Regions from separate parts of the Rhizobium sp. SEMIA 4085 genome, predicted to be linked through region 1. Evidence: riboswitches for the same ligand, from Rfam matches in the RefSeq annotation. Region 1 holds a riboswitch; the other holds the start of a gene.
What was found. Region 1 has a riboswitch for thiamine pyrophosphate ahead of thiB (thiamine ABC transporter substrate binding subunit). Riboswitches for the same ligand answer to the same signal wherever they lie in the genome.

Region 2: linked by a shared signal. The riboswitch ahead of thiD (bifunctional hydroxymethylpyrimidine kinase/phosphomethylpyrimidine kinase) and the one ahead of thiB (thiamine ABC transporter substrate binding subunit) in region 1 are both predicted to bind thiamine pyrophosphate.

The regions. Positions count from the first base shown of each region.
Region 1 covers NZ_JABEPH010000091.1:11,161-17,614, forward strand. The annotation lists gene C9413_RS11920 (ABC transporter ATP-binding protein/permease) at 1-1,633, shown strand, start outside; gene C9413_RS11925 (ABC-F family ATP-binding cassette domain-containing protein) at 1,718-3,544, opposite strand; gene C9413_RS11930 (thiamine diphosphokinase) at 3,548-4,198, opposite strand; TPP riboswitch at 4,295-4,408, shown strand; gene thiB (thiamine ABC transporter substrate binding subunit) at 4,457-5,479, shown strand; partial or broken gene C9413_RS11940 (ABC transporter permease subunit) at 5,479-6,454, shown strand, end outside.
Region 2 covers NZ_JABEPH010000076.1:2,610-10,904, reverse strand. The annotation lists gene C9413_RS10550 (O-antigen ligase family protein) at 1-1,177, opposite strand, end outside; gene C9413_RS10545 (FkbM family methyltransferase) at 1,284-2,087, shown strand; TPP riboswitch at 2,293-2,389, shown strand; gene thiD (bifunctional hydroxymethylpyrimidine kinase/phosphomethylpyrimidine kinase) at 2,606-3,406, shown strand; gene C9413_RS10535 (carbohydrate ABC transporter permease) at 3,420-4,268, opposite strand; gene C9413_RS10530 (sugar ABC transporter permease) at 4,261-5,199, opposite strand; gene C9413_RS10525 (extracellular solute-binding protein) at 5,276-6,583, opposite strand; gene C9413_RS10520 (ROK family transcriptional regulator) at 6,792-7,991, shown strand; gene C9413_RS10515 (Gfo/Idh/MocA family oxidoreductase) at 8,026-8,295, shown strand, end outside.

The DNA of each region.
Region 1 (6,454 bases):
CGCACCGTTCTACGATTCCCTGCAGCGCCGCGACGTCGGCGAATTCTTCCATCAGCTCCAGGTCTTCGCATTGATTGCCGGTTCACTTTTGCTCATGAACGTCGGCCAGGCGTGGCTCAACCAGATGACCGCGCTTTATATGCGCGAAGGTCTGACCCGCGATCTCGTGGATCACTGGCTGAAGCGCAAGCGTGCGCTGCGTCTCGCCTCAACCGGCCTGATCGGGGTCAATCCGGATCAGCGGCTGCATGAAGACGCCCGCAACCTTGCAGAAAGCACAACCGGCCTCACGCTCGGCCTCATCCAGTCGACAATCCTGCTCGTCAGTTTCATCGGCGTTCTCTGGGAGCTTTCGAGCGGCTTCGTCTTCCATTTTCGCACCTACGCCTTTGCCATTCCGGGCTATATGGTCTGGGCCGCGATCTTCTATGCGGCATCCGCCTCGATCCTCAGCCAGATCGTCGGCCGCAAGTTGGTGATCTTGAATGCCGACCGCTTCTCCAAGGAAGCGGAGCTTCGCTTTTCGCTGATGCATGCCAACGAGAATATGCCGGCGATTACCGTGGCCCGCGGCGAGGAAAACGAACGCCGGCGGATCAATGAGGATATCACTTCGGTACTTGCCATCCTGAAGCGGCTGACCATGGCCAGCACTAACCTCACCTGGGTTTCGGCCGGTTACGGCTGGCTGGTCATCGTCGTCCCGATCATCGTCGCGGCTCCCGCCTATTTTTCAGGCAGCCTGACCTTCGGCGAACTGATGATGTCCGTCGGCGCCTTCAACCAGGTGAATACCGCCCTGCGCTGGTATGTTGCCAATTTCACCGCGATCGCCGAGTGGCGCGCCACGCTGATGCGCGTGACCGATTTCCGCCATGCCTTGCACGGCATGGACGAACCCATCAATCCAAAGAATGCGATCACCTACGAGGATAACGCTGATACGCTCACCCTCAAGAATCTCATGATCGCCGCCAAGCTCGGCGAAGAGATCGATCTGTGCGGCGGCTTTGCCGTCGCCGAGACGGATGTCACGATCAGAGCCGGCGAGAAGGTCATGATCAACGGCGACCATAATGTGAACCGCAAGCTCCTGTTCCAGGCGCTTGCAGGCCTCTGGCCCTGCGGCAGCGGCAAGATAGGGCTGCCGCCCGCCGACGGCACGGTTTTCGTTCCAGAAGTGGCCTATGTGCCCGGTGGCACGTTGCGCGAAGCGCTGTCTTTCCCGGAACCGGTGGACACCTACAAGAGCGAGGACGTCGAAGCAGCGCTTCAGAAAGCCGGCCTTAGCCACCTCATTGCGCGTCTCGATACGCGGGCCCGCTGGGATAAGATGCTCGATTCCGACGAGCAGAAGGGGATCGGTTTTGCCCGCTTGCTGCTGGCCCGGCCGCGCTGGATCATCTTCGACGAAGTGCTGGAAGGTCTTGAGCCGGAATCGCAATCAACCCTGATGGCGCTGCTGGCGACGCTATCCGATTCCACCATGATTTATATCGGACGTTCCGAGGCCTACCTCGAAACCTTCAATCCGCGCGAGTTGCATTTGCATCCACTGGCGGCGCAGATCGAGCAGTCGGCCTCCCCGGCAGCAGGAACTGGCACGGCACACGCACCTGCACCGGTCATCTGAACGTCGCAGTACCATCCGTTCGTACCAATGCAAGAGCTGCGCGATCTGACAAAAGGCGGAAGCCTTTCCTCTTCAGGACGGAACCTAGCCCTCCAGCTCTTCGCGCAGCATTTCAAGCTCCAACCATTCTTCTTCCATCTTCGTCAGGCTATCGCGCAGCTTTTCCATCTCCGCCGCAAGCCGGTTGAAGGTGGCAGTATCTTTGCTGAAGAGATCGGGATCGGCCATCTTCTCTTCGCGCCTGGCGATTTCAGCTTCTGCCTTGGCCATTTCCTTGGGCAGGGTTTCGAGCGCGAATTTCTGCTTGTAGGAGAGCTTGCCTTTGCTCTTCGAGGCATCTGCCACAGAAGCAGCCGACTCAGCTTTCGGCTTCTCCGCGGTCTTTTCGATCTTCTTCCGCTCCTCCATTGCGCCCTTGCGCTGGGCAAGCATATCGGAATAACCGCCGGCATATTCGATCCAGCGCCCATCAGGCGCGTCGGGGACGGCGGGCGCAATTGTCGAGGTCACCGTGCGGTCGAGGAAGTCTCGGTCGTGGCTCACGAGGATGACCGTGCCCGGGAAGCCGGCGACGATTTCCTGCAGCAGGTCCAGCGTCTCGAGATCGAGGTCGTTGGTGGGTTCATCGAGGATCAGAAGGTTGGTCGGGCGCGCAAGGATGCGCGCCAGCATCAGCCGCGCGCGCTCGCCGCCTGACAGGTTCCTGATCGGCGTGCGCGCCTGCTCCGGCTGGAAGAGGAACTCCTTCATGTAGCCGGTGACGTGGCGTTGCTCCCCGTTCACCAGCAGGTTCTCGCCGCGCCCGTCGGTCAGGTAGTGCGCGAGCGTATCCTCCAGATTGAGATCTTCGCGCTTCTGGTCGAGCGTTGCAATCTCGAGATTGGTCCCGAGCTTCACCGTGCCGCTGTCCGGCGAAAGCTGTCCCGTCAGCATCTTCAGAATCGTCGTCTTGCCCGCGCCGTTTGGTCCGACCAGACCGATGCAATCGCCGCGATGGACGCGGATGGAGAACGGCGCAACAATTTGACGGTCATCGAAAGTCTTGGCGATCTTTTCCGCTTCGATCACCAGCTTGCCGGATTCCTGCGCATCGGACAGCGCAGCCTGCACGGTCCCCTGCGGCCCCTTGTGGCCACGATGCTGCGAGCGCATGGTCTGCAACTCGCCGAGGCGGCGCATGTTGCGCTTGCGCCGAGCGGTTACGCCATAGCGCAGCCAGTGCTCCTCGCGTTCAATCGCCTTGCCGAGCTTGTGCTGCTCCAGTTCTTCCGCCTCAAGCACCTGATCGCGCCAGGCTTCGAAATTGGCAAAGCCACGATCGAGCCGCCGCGACATTCCCCTGTCGAGCCAGACGGTCGCCGTGGAGACCTTTTCGAGGAAACGGCGGTCGTGGGAGATCATGACCAGCGCGCTGCGGCTTTTCTGGAGTTCGCCTTCAAGCCATTCAATGGTCGGAAGGTCGAGATGGTTCGTCGGCTCATCAAGCAGGAGAATATCCGGTTCAGGCGCCAGCACGCGGGCAAGCGCTACGCGTCGCGCTTCGCCGCCGGAGAGGTTTGTCGGGTCCTCTTCGCCAGTGAGGCCAAGATGCGAGAGGAGGTAGGTCACGCGATAAGGGTCATCGCCCGGCCCAAGACCGGCTTCCGCATAAGCCTGCACCGTCTTGAAACCGGCGAAATCCGGTGCCTGCTCCAAATAGCGCACCGTCGAGGATGGATGGCGGAAAACCTCGCCCGATTGCGATTCAACGATTCCGGCCGCAATCTTCAGAAGGGTCGATTTGCCCGACCCGTTACGGCCGACCAGACAGATCTTATCGCCCGGCTCGACCTGCAAGGCCGCGCCGGCCAAGAGAGGCGTTCCGCCGAAGCTTAGGAAGATATCGTCGAGTTTCAGGATGGGAGGGGCCAAAAATCAGACTCCGGAAAAATCATGGGGGCGGGCAAGGACGATCGCCCGGCCGCTGCCGAGCGTAAAACGAACCTTGCCTTCCGCGATGTTGGAAATGGTACGCGAGGAGCCGAAGGGCAAATGAAAATCGATGAGCGGATACCGGGCATTCTCGATATAAAGACCATGCAGTTCGCTGAATCCGGACACCGAAAAGAGGCTGTTCCTCGGCAAATCGAGCTCAATTTTGCCAGCGAGAAGCGGCACGGCCTCCTCCGTTCCGGAGGTCAACAGAATGTCGAAGCCCTGTTCGGCAAGGCTGACGGCGTAAAGCAGGAGCTGCAGCGCGTGGTCCGAGCGCTCGCCACCGAGCGCACCGGCAAGGACAAGTCGCCGTGCGCCGCGCGCAATCGCATCCGACACAGCGATTTCACCATCCGTTGCGGCCTTGGCGGCAGGGTAGGGCTGTTTCGGGACATGCGGAAATGCGCCCTCCAGATCCGGCGGCGTGGAATCGAAATCCCCGACCCAGAGCTCCGGCACCACGCCAAGCGCTGCTGCATGCCGCATACCGCCGTCGGCGGCGATGAAGCGGCTGCCTGAAACGGCAGAACGCAGGCGCTCGGTCAGGACGAGTTCGCCGCCGAGCAGGATCGTGAAAGTGGATTGGCTCATGGCATTGCCCATAGCGCAAAGCAGGGGCCAAGGGAAAGGGGCTACAGTCAGCGCGCTTCGCCCTTGTCATAAAGCCTTCATGGCGATACATCTGCCGATGCTCTAACGGGGTGCCTGGATGTCCGCAAGGATGCCGGCTGAGAGGCATCGAGCCAACCCGCGGAACCTGATCCGGTTAACACCGGCGGAGGGATTAGACGCGTGACATTCGGCAACGCCCTTTTCCCAATCAAAAGAAACTCAAGGAGGAGGCGCGCCATGTCCGGCCGCACATCGATCATCTCTTCGCTGACCGCAGCATTTTTCGCCGCGACGCTCGGCTTGTCTGCCGCGTACGGCGCTGAAAAGACGCTCACCATATACACTTACGAAAGTTTCACGTCCGAATGGGGACCCGGGCCGAAGGTCAAGGACGCTTTCGAGAAGACATGCGGCTGCACGGTCAATTTCGTCAGCGTCGCCGATGGCGTCGCCCTGCTTTCGCGTTTGAAGCTCGAGGGAGCTTCGACCAAGGCCGACATCGTCCTCGGCATCGACACGAACCTCGTCACCGAAGCCAAGGAGACCGGCCTGTTCGACGCAAGTGGTGTCGATGTCGGCGCGCTGAAGGTGCCGGGCGGCTTCGTGGACGATGTCTTCGTTCCCTACGACTACGGTCACTTCGCGATCATCTACGATACACAAACGATCAAGGACCCGCCTCAGAGCATGAAGGATCTGGTCGAAGGTGATCCTTCGCAGAAGCTCGTCATCGAAGATCCGCGAACCTCGACGCCGGGCCTCGGCCTGCTGCTCTGGGTCAAATCCATTTACGGCGACAAGGCGCCGGAAGCCTGGGGCAAGCTCAAGAACCGCATCCTGACGGTCACGCCCGGCTGGTCCGAGGCCTATGGCCTGTTCACCAAGGGCGAGGCGCCGATGGTGCTGTCTTATACCACATCCCCCGCCTATCACATGGTGACTGAGAATACCGATCGCTACCAGGCCGCAGCCTTCTCGGAAGGCCACTATATCCAAATCGAAGTCGCGGGCCTTTTGAAGAATGCTCCGGACAAGGATCTTGCCCGCGACTTCCTGGAGTTCATGATGACGCCCGGCTTCCAGGATACCATCCCGACGAACAACTGGATGATGCCCGTTTCCGCGACCTCCAAGCCGCTGCCGGATGCCTTTAGCAAGCTCGTCAATCCTGCCAAGACCTTCTTGATGAGCTCCGACGAGGTCGCCAGGAGCCGCAAGGCCTGGATCGACGAGTGGCTTGCGGCGATGAGCATGAACTGATGCTGCAGACCGCAGCCGAACGGCAGCGTGCATTGACTGGCGGGGCGATCAGCCTCGCCGCCGTCACGTTGTTTGTCGGCCTTGCGGCGTTCTCGTTGCTTTTTGCCGGAGGCGGCGCGGCCATCGTCGGCATTCTTTTCGATCCATATATTCTGCGTGTGCTGCGCTTCACGCTGCTGCAGGCGCTCCTTTCGACCGCGCTTTCCATCGCCTTCGCGATTCCGGTCGCACGCGCGCTCGCACGCCAGCCGCATTTTCCAGGACGCATCTGGATCATCCGCCTGATGGCGGTTCCTATGGGGCTGCCGGTTCTGATCGGCGCACTCGGCATGATCGGGATATGGGGCAGGCATGGGCTGTTGAACTGGCTTATGATGAACATCGGGCTTGACGAACCGGTGAGCATCTATGGGTTAACCGGCATCCTTCTCGCCCATGTCTTCTTCAACCTACCGCTTGCCTGCCGCCTGATGCTTGCAGGTCTCGAACGCGTGCCCGCCGAATACTGGCTGATGGCGAGCACCCTCGGCATGCGGCCCCGCTCGGTCTTCCGCTTCATTGAATGGCCGGCGATCCGCCCGCTTATTCCCGGGATAGCCGGATTGGTCTTCATGCTCTGCGCCACCAGCTTCACGTTGGTGCTAACCCTCGGTGGCGGCCCGGCAGCAACCACGATCGAGGTCGCGATCTACCAGTCGCTCCGTTTCGATTTCGACCCCGGCCGCGCAATCGCGTTGTCGCTCCTGCAGATCGCGCTGACGGCGATGATCCTCGGCGCGATGGCACTTTTTCCGCCTGCCGGAGATGAGGGCCTGACCGAAGGCCAAGACATCAAGCGGCTTGATGGCAAAGGGCCATGTGCCAGATTGGCCGACAGCCTGCTTTTGCTGATCGCCGTTCTCTTCCTCGGTCTTCCCCTTGTGTCGATCATCGCCGCCGGGTTGCACGCCGATCTCATAAAGCTGCTGCAGGAGC
Region 2 (8,295 bases), on a different contig from region 1:
CGTTGCCCATAGCCAAAAACGCCGCAACTGTCGCAAAGATGCAGATCGCGAACGGAAGGCCGTTCTTGATGCGACTAGCCGCAAGCGCCGGTCCCAAGAGGCTGATCACCATGACGGCAAAGCCAAGGGCCGCGATGAGGCCCCCCTCCGTCCAAAGAAGCAGGTAGATATTGTGTACGGGCCTCTGTACGGCGCTGCTCACTCGGTACTGATCCGCTCCAATCCCGAGCAAAAGCGTGGAGCCCGTTTGACCGGCCGCCTCCTGTATGAGCTCAAAGCGACGACCAAACGTTCCCGCCTGGCTGATGTCTCCTGTATCGACAGCGGTAAGCACGCGTTTTTGGAAAACGTCCGGCAGATAGTCGCGCAACGGTGTAATCGCGACAAGTGGAATGCAGAGGCAGAGAGCGGCGGCAGGCACAACCGTTCTCCACGTAAGATTGAACAAGAGAAAGATCGCAATGCCTATCCCGCAGCCAATAAGCCCGGTATTAGAGCCAGTCAGAAGAAGACCGTAGGTCATGACTATAAACGCGCAAAGCGCGAGCAACCTGTTTAATTTTCTTAAGGAAACGAGCAGAAGCAGGACCTGAATTGCGAGCGCAATAACGGCGGCGCACGCATTTTCTCTTTCCATCAATCCGTTAAAGCGTCCGCTCCCGGTGACGAACTGCGTATTTGTCTCTCCGAGAACATGAATGAGAAAAATACCGTGTATACAAATTATAAATATCGAAAAGACATAAATCTTTGCGGCCACTAAGAGCTCGTCATAGCTCCTTCCACCAAACAAAAGCAGCACAATAAAGTACGCGTAGAAATACTGCAGGACGACCACGAGTCCCCGTTCCGGCGCGGGGCTTACGATGCTGCTTGCTGTCAATCCCAAAAGCAGCAAGGCAAGCCCAAAACACCAGGCGGCCGTGCTCAGCTTGCCAATTACATCGACGACAATATTCGCATTCGCAACAGCGAGGGAAAAGCAAAGAAAAAAAGACAGATCTGCAAGCGTGAAATAAATGTAGTCACTTCTAAAATAATTCATCGAGCATAGAAATATAGCAGCAAAGAATGCATATAATTCCAAAGATTGCGAAATTGTCGCGACCGAAGGTTGTCCATGCCCCTTTGCACGTTCATCGATTTTATCAGCCGATGTAACGTCATTTAAGCTCATCGCCAACGCCTCCGTCTGTTTAAGGTATTCTAAAACGCAAAAAAGTGAAGTAACTTCCAAGCTTGGAGAGCTTGTCCTTCAATCATCTTCGATCGGAGACCGTACGATGCCGCTGCGAAGTCTGGCGAGATACCGTCCTCTGCGGCGAGTTGCACTACATTTCCTTCGCACTTGGGGAACGCGCGATATTACCGTGCGCCATCATTGGTGGCGCGATGCGCCCATAAGATTAAACCTGTATAGACATCGGGGATATTGGTTCAAAGGGAAGCACCGCGAGAAGCATATCATGAAGACGCTCGCCGAGCTTGCAAAGCCCGGAGATATCGTTGTCGAGCTGGGCGGCCATATCGGCTATCTTTCGGTTCATTTAGCAAAGATTGTTGGCAATGACGGTACTGTTATCGTTTTCGAACCTGGGCCCAACAATTTGCCATATCTTCGAACCAATACAGAGCGCTTTGCGAACATTAAAATCGTTGAGGCCGCGTGTGGAGATCTCGATGGCCCCGTGGAATTCTGGATAGAAGGCCTATCGGGCCAGAACAATTCATTGGACAAAAACTATAAAAATTTTGAACAAAACCGAGAAAATGCGTTCAGCGATGCGCTGATGGAATCCGTCACGGTCGAGATGATGCAGCTTGACACGTTCTTGGAAGAGACGGGCCTTCGTCCGGCGCTGCTGAAGATAGATGTGGAGGGTGCCGAACACCGTGTGCTTCTCGGCAGTTCGCACTGTCTGGCGAATATAAGGCCACTTATAGTGGTGGAAGTTACCGAGAATTTTGACGATGTAGCCAGGATATTTAGCGAAAACGATTACGCAATTCATGATCGCAGTCGCCCCGAGTGGGTGTGCATTCCGGCCGAACGCGCCGGAGCGTCCCAACAAGTATCGCAGCATTGAGGGGTTCGTTCTCGTCATCCCGTCATCGAAGCTTTCAACTCCGCCGCTTGCCGAAATACAAGAGCGGCATGAAAACGTCGTTATTCCCGCCTTCGCTCATAAGGCTCTCAAAGCGCAGATGTTGGTAGCGGGATCTGACGTCAGGCAATACAGCCATGCTTTTTTTAGGGGTGACAGACAGAGATTTGTCTGCAATGAAGACCGCGATGAGAGACAGGGGCGTTCGTTGCAAGACGGGCTGAGAAGTACCCTTCGAACCTGAACCGGATAATGCTGGCGGAGGGAGTCGCTCGGAGCCTTGTTCAGTCCGGCTCCCCGCGCATTTGCCCCGCCGGAAAGGGGCAGATGCCGATACGAAGTTCACCCGGACACTCGCTGCCAGGGGCGCGACGCCGCTGCTCGTGCAATCATCACCGACTACGTCGCGATGAATATCGGGTCTGGATCCATTTCAGGCGTTTCGTTGACGCGCTTGTGCAGCTCGCGACCATGACTGACGCAATCCGAAAGGCACGCGCATGATATGTAACGTTCTTTCCATTGCCGGCTCCGACCCTTCGGGCGGCGCGGGCGTCCAGGCCGATTTGAAAACCTGTTCGGCGCGCGCCACCTATGGCATGGCCGTTTTGACCGCCTTGACGGCTCAGAATACCCAGGGCGTTTCCAGCGTGCATGCAGTTCCCGCTGACTTCGTCGCCGAGCAGATCGGCATGATCTTCGCCGATATCCGCGTCGATGCGGTGAAGATCGGCATGATCGCCAATGCACCGATTGCCGAAGCTGTCGCCAATGCGCTCTTGCCGCACTGCGGCATACCGATCGTGCTCGATCCGGTGATGATTGCCAAAGGAGGTGCTGCCCTCCTAGATGTTGAAGCCATCGATTTTCTCAAGACCCGGCTTTTGCCGCTCGCAACTCTTCTTACCCCCAATCTGCCAGAAGCCGCCGCTCTGCTCGGAGAGCCGGTTGCAGGGACCCGAGATGCAATGGAGCGGCAAGCGGAAAAGCTGCGTGGGCTCGGTCCCTCTGCCGTTCTCGTAAAGGGTGGCCATCTTGGCGGGATGCAAAGCCCTGACGTCCTGGTAAGCGAAAGCGGGATTACCTGGTTTGAAGCGCCACGCGTTCCGACCAAGAACACGCACGGCACCGGCTGCACGCTTTCGAGCGCGCTTGCAGCAGAGCTCGCAAAGGGCGGATCGCTCGAGGCCGCGGTCGCGACAGCCAAAGATTACCTGGCTGCCGCCGTTGCCAAAGCCGGCACGCTCAGCGTCGGTTCGGGCCATGGTCCGGTTCAGCATTTTCATCAGCTCTGGCCATGATGCACGGGTCTGCTTAGGTCTTCACGGCGCCAGCGGTCAGACCGGCGATGATATGCTTTTGGGCCACGAAGAACACGATCACCGTCGGCAGGATGGTAAGCGTGATGAAGGCGAGCACCAGCTGCCATTCGGTGCCATACTCGCCGCGATAGACCATGATGCCGAGCGGCCACGGATATTTCGATTCCGAATTCAGCATGATCAGCGGCAGGATATAACTGTTCCAGCTGCCAACGAAGGAGATGATGCTGATGGTTGCAATGATCGGCCGCGCAAGCGGTAGCGAGATGTACCAGAAGAAGCGCAGATAGCCGCAACCGTCGACAAAGGCCGCCTGGAACAATTCTTCCGGGAGGTTTTTGAAATAATTCCTGAAAAGCAGAATGCTCATGCCGAGGCCGAATGCGACCTGCGGCAGCACCACGCCCCAATAGGTATCGAGAAGACCCAGATCGCGGATGCGGATGAAGAGCGGCAGGATCGCCGTTGCTGCCGGAAACATCAGGCCGAGCAGGAAATAGTTCAGCAGGAACGACGAGCCGAAGAAACGGACATGCGCAAAGGTGAAGGCGGCCATCGACGAGACGATCAGCGTGAGAGAGACCGTGAGCGCTGCAATTACCAACGAATTGAAGATCTGCAGCCAGTATCGCTCCGCGAAGAGGATATCGGTATAGTTCGACCATTGCCACTCTGTAGGGAGCCCAAAGGGATTGGTGCGCAGGTCGCCCAGCGTCTTGAAACCGCCGAGCGCCGTCGTCAGCAACGGTATGAGAACCAGCGCCGCAATCAACGTCAGCGACACGTAGAGATAAACGCGCGTCTGCAGCGGCATGCGAATGGTGGAGCTCGTATCAATCATTGCGCATGAAAATCCTCTTGTAGCCGAAGGCGAGTGACATGCAGATGATGAAGAGGACGACACCGACGGCGCTGCCGAGACCAACCTGCATGCGCATGACCCCGTAGGTGTAAAGGAAAGTCACCATCGTCTGCGTCGAATTCGATGGCCCGCCGCCTGTCAGCGGCATGATCATGTCGAAGAGCTGCAGCGAACCGATGACCGCAAAGAAGATGGAAAGGCGCAGCGTGGATCCAAGCAGTGGCAGTGTCACATAGCGGAACTTCTGCCAGCCTGTCGCCCCGTCGATCTCAGCTGCTTCGAGCACATTTTTGTCGACCGATTGCAGGCCGGCGATGAAGAGCATCATGTGAAAGCCGAAATACTTCCAGACGATAACGGCAAGCACTGCGTAGATGGCGAGATCCTTGTCGGCGAGCACATAGGGGGTCGCGAAACCGAAGAAGTTCGAGATTGCGGCAAAGAGCCCGTAGTCGCCGTCATAGACGAAGCGCCAGATCAGGCCAGCTGCGACATCGGCAAGAACGTAGGGGAGAAAGAAGATCAAGCGGAAGGCGACGACGCCGGGGATACGGTGGGCCAGCATCGTCGACAGCCAGATCGCCAGCGGAACCTGGATGGCGATGGATATCAGAATAATGAGCCCATTATTGACAAGCGCCTGTGTGAAGGCGGCGTTGCGCAAGAGGACTTGGAAGTTGCGGAGCGCGATGAACTCCGTCGGCATGCCGTAGCCGTTCCACTTATAGAGGCTGTACCAGGCCGCCTCGCCCATCGGCATGATGACGAAGAGCGTAAAAAGCAGCAGAGCCGGCGGCAGAAAGAGCAGAAGTACGGCCCAGCGGTCATGCGCGGCCGAACTGCGGTTTCTGGTCGCGCTCCTGACCGGTCTTGCCGCACCGATCGCCGATGAAATGGAAATATTCGCCATTTGTCTTGCCTTCGCATGCGCCTGGTTCGATCCCGGCACCTGTTGAGAAGGCGCCGGGACAAAGGAAGCGGAGGGGTTATTGCTCCAGTTCGAAGGCGTCCTGGATCTGCTGGGCGCCATCCTGCGAACTCATCTGGCCGGAGACGATTTCAACGGAGACGTCATTGACGACACGGCCAACGGCAGCGCCGAGATCCTGATCGAAATAGTTCTGGTGCCAGGTCGAGGCGGCGAGTTGCTTGGCGGATTGAGCCAGAAGCGAATTCGTCACACCATCATCGGCGCCGACGGCCACCGGCAGAAGCATCGCGGCTTTGGCCATGGATCTTTCGTTTTCTGCATTCGTCAGGAAGGCGAGAAAATCGATTGCTTCCTTGGAAGCCTTCTTGGTTACCGCCCAGCCGTTCAAACCACCCAGAGTATCGGTTACCTTACCGGCGCCGCCTTCTACGGCCGGGAAGTTAAAGCGGCCGATGTTTTCCGGCGAAAGTCCCTTTCCGTCACCGGCATTCTTGCGCTGATTGGCTTCGGTATTCTCAAAACCGAGGATCATAGCGGCCTTACCATCGCCGAAGACGCCCAGCGTTTGCGGCCAGGTCGCACCCAGATAGCCAGGCTGGAAGGGTTCAAGCTGCCCGAGTTCGGCAAGATCCTCACCGGCTTTGATGATCGCCGGATCCAAGAAGCCTTCGCCCTCGCCTTTCTTGGCAGCATCGAAGACCTTTTCTCCGCCTTCGCGCATGACGAGATAGCTCCAATAGAAGTGGATCGGCCATTTTTCGCCGCCGCCACCTGCGATCGGCACGATGCCGGCGTCCTTGAGCTTTTTCACGGCTTCGAGAAAGCTGGCCCAGGTCTTGATATCCTCGGCCTTCACGCCAGCCTTTGCAAAGAGCTCCTTATTGTAGAAGAAGCTGACGAGTCCGACCTTGTATGGCATTGCCCAGACCTTGCCGTCAAAGGTCAGACCACTGACAGAGGCGGCGCTATAGGCATTGCGCAGCTTGCCGCCATCCGCATTGAGCGCGGCTGTCACATCCTGAAGCGCACCGGTCTCAGATTGTTGTTTGAGGACGCCCCCGCCCCAGCTGAAAAAGAAGTCCGGTAAATCGTCGGACTGGAGAAGCGTCGGCAATTTTGCCTTGAATGCCTCGTTTTCGAGAAACTGCATCTGGATGTCGACATCCGGGTGCTTTTCTTCATAAGCCTTGGCAATTTCCTCCCACTTGGCCACGTAAGCTGGATCGAGCTCCAGATGCAGCCACTTTACGACCGTTGTTGCGCAGGCTGCACCGGCTCCGAGCATCACGGAAATGCCTGCGGCAGCGGCCAGAAATGCGATGCGCTTGGCGCGAAGAGCAGCATTCGTGCGAATATACGTCATGGATTTTCCTCCCGGGGGCCAACGTCCTCACTAATTTTTCCCCTATGCGGAATAATTCAACGCAGCTCTGACTGATGTCAACCCGATAGAGCAAATTTTTGGCAAATCTGCTTGACAGCATCCGCAAACTGTTTGTTATTTAATTCGTATCCCGTCGAAAATAATCGGGGCTGAGCCCTGAAGCAAAGCGATTGCCCGGCTAGTTTTCATGAAGACCGCAGATCCTGAATTAATGCGCGCGATCAATCGCTTGAACGTGCTGGACACGATCCGCCGCCACGGACCGATCGCACGTGTAGAGATCAGCGAACGCACCGAACTTTCGACCACGACGGTATCGGCAATTACCGCCTCGCTTCTCGATGACGGGCTCATTTTGCCGCGCCACGAAGGCGATATCCGCAACGAGGGGGCTCGCGGCCGTCCCCGTGTGATGCTGGAATTGAACCCGGATGCCGCGCGCGTCGTCGGTGCCAAAATTGCCGCAAGCCGGCTCGTTTTCGTCCTCACCGATTTCCGCGGAGACGTGCTTTCGAAACTCACCCTGCCTATCCGCATCGACCGGCAGCCGATCACAGTCATCGCCGACCTGGTGGAGGATGGCGTGCGCCGCTGCGTCGTGGATGCCGGCTTGTCGCTGGAAGATGTCGATACCGTTTGCCTTGGGCTTCCGGGCGTTATCGAGCATCGCACTGGCCATGTTCGCAGCAGCCCCATCTTTCGGGATACGAATGTCGATTTCGCCTCGGAGATGACTGCGCGGCTTGGGACGTCGACCATCATAGAAAGCGATGCCCATGCAATCACCCTTGCTCATCACTGGTTCGGCAAGGCGCGAGATCTCGAGGATATGGTGTTGATCTCCCTGGAACAGACGCTCGGGCTTGGCGTGCTGCATGGCAATCAACTCTTCCGCGGTGCCGGCGGCCTCAGCCACAATCTCGGCGATCTCGTGCTCGGCACGGGGTCGCAGGGCACCGTGCGGCTGTCGAGCCGGGCTGGCGAAAGTGCAATCCTTGGCGAACAGCAGGCCGACGGGCGTTTTGCGGAAGCAATCCGTCTCGGCCGCGGCATGGCCCATGCTCAGGCGCTGATCAAGGCGGAGGACAATGTCCTCATCGGCGCCGCCGTCCGCGCCGGCGAGGCCGTCGGGCTGACGATTGCCAACATCGTCACGCTCTTTGCCCCGCCGCGTGTGATCCTCGTCGGTTCCAGCCTGGCGCTCGGCGAGCCCTTTCTGAACAGCCTGCGCGATGCCTATGCACTTGCGATCCCACCATCCTTAAAGGGCGTCACCGAACTCATCTTCGACGACTCCACAGACGATTTCTGGGCGCAAGGTGCGGCAGCCGTTGCCCTTTACGAACTCTACGAGTCTCCTTGGAACACGACGGGGCCGGCACTGTAAAAGCTGTAACTGTAAAATCGATTGGGAGGAAATCATGGAGAGAGTCGGCATCGGCATCATCGGATGCGGCAATATTTCAGGCGCATACCTCAAGGCCATGGCCTCTTTCCCGATCCTCGATATCCGCGGCATCGCCGATCTCAACCGATCGCTGGCGGAGGCAAAAGCCGCCGAATTCAACGTCCCGGCGAAAAACATCGACGAGCTCCTTGCTGATCCAAAGATCGAAGTCATTGTCAACCTAACAATACCGAAAGCGCATGTGGCAGTCGGCCTGCAGGCACTTGAAGCAGGAAAACACACG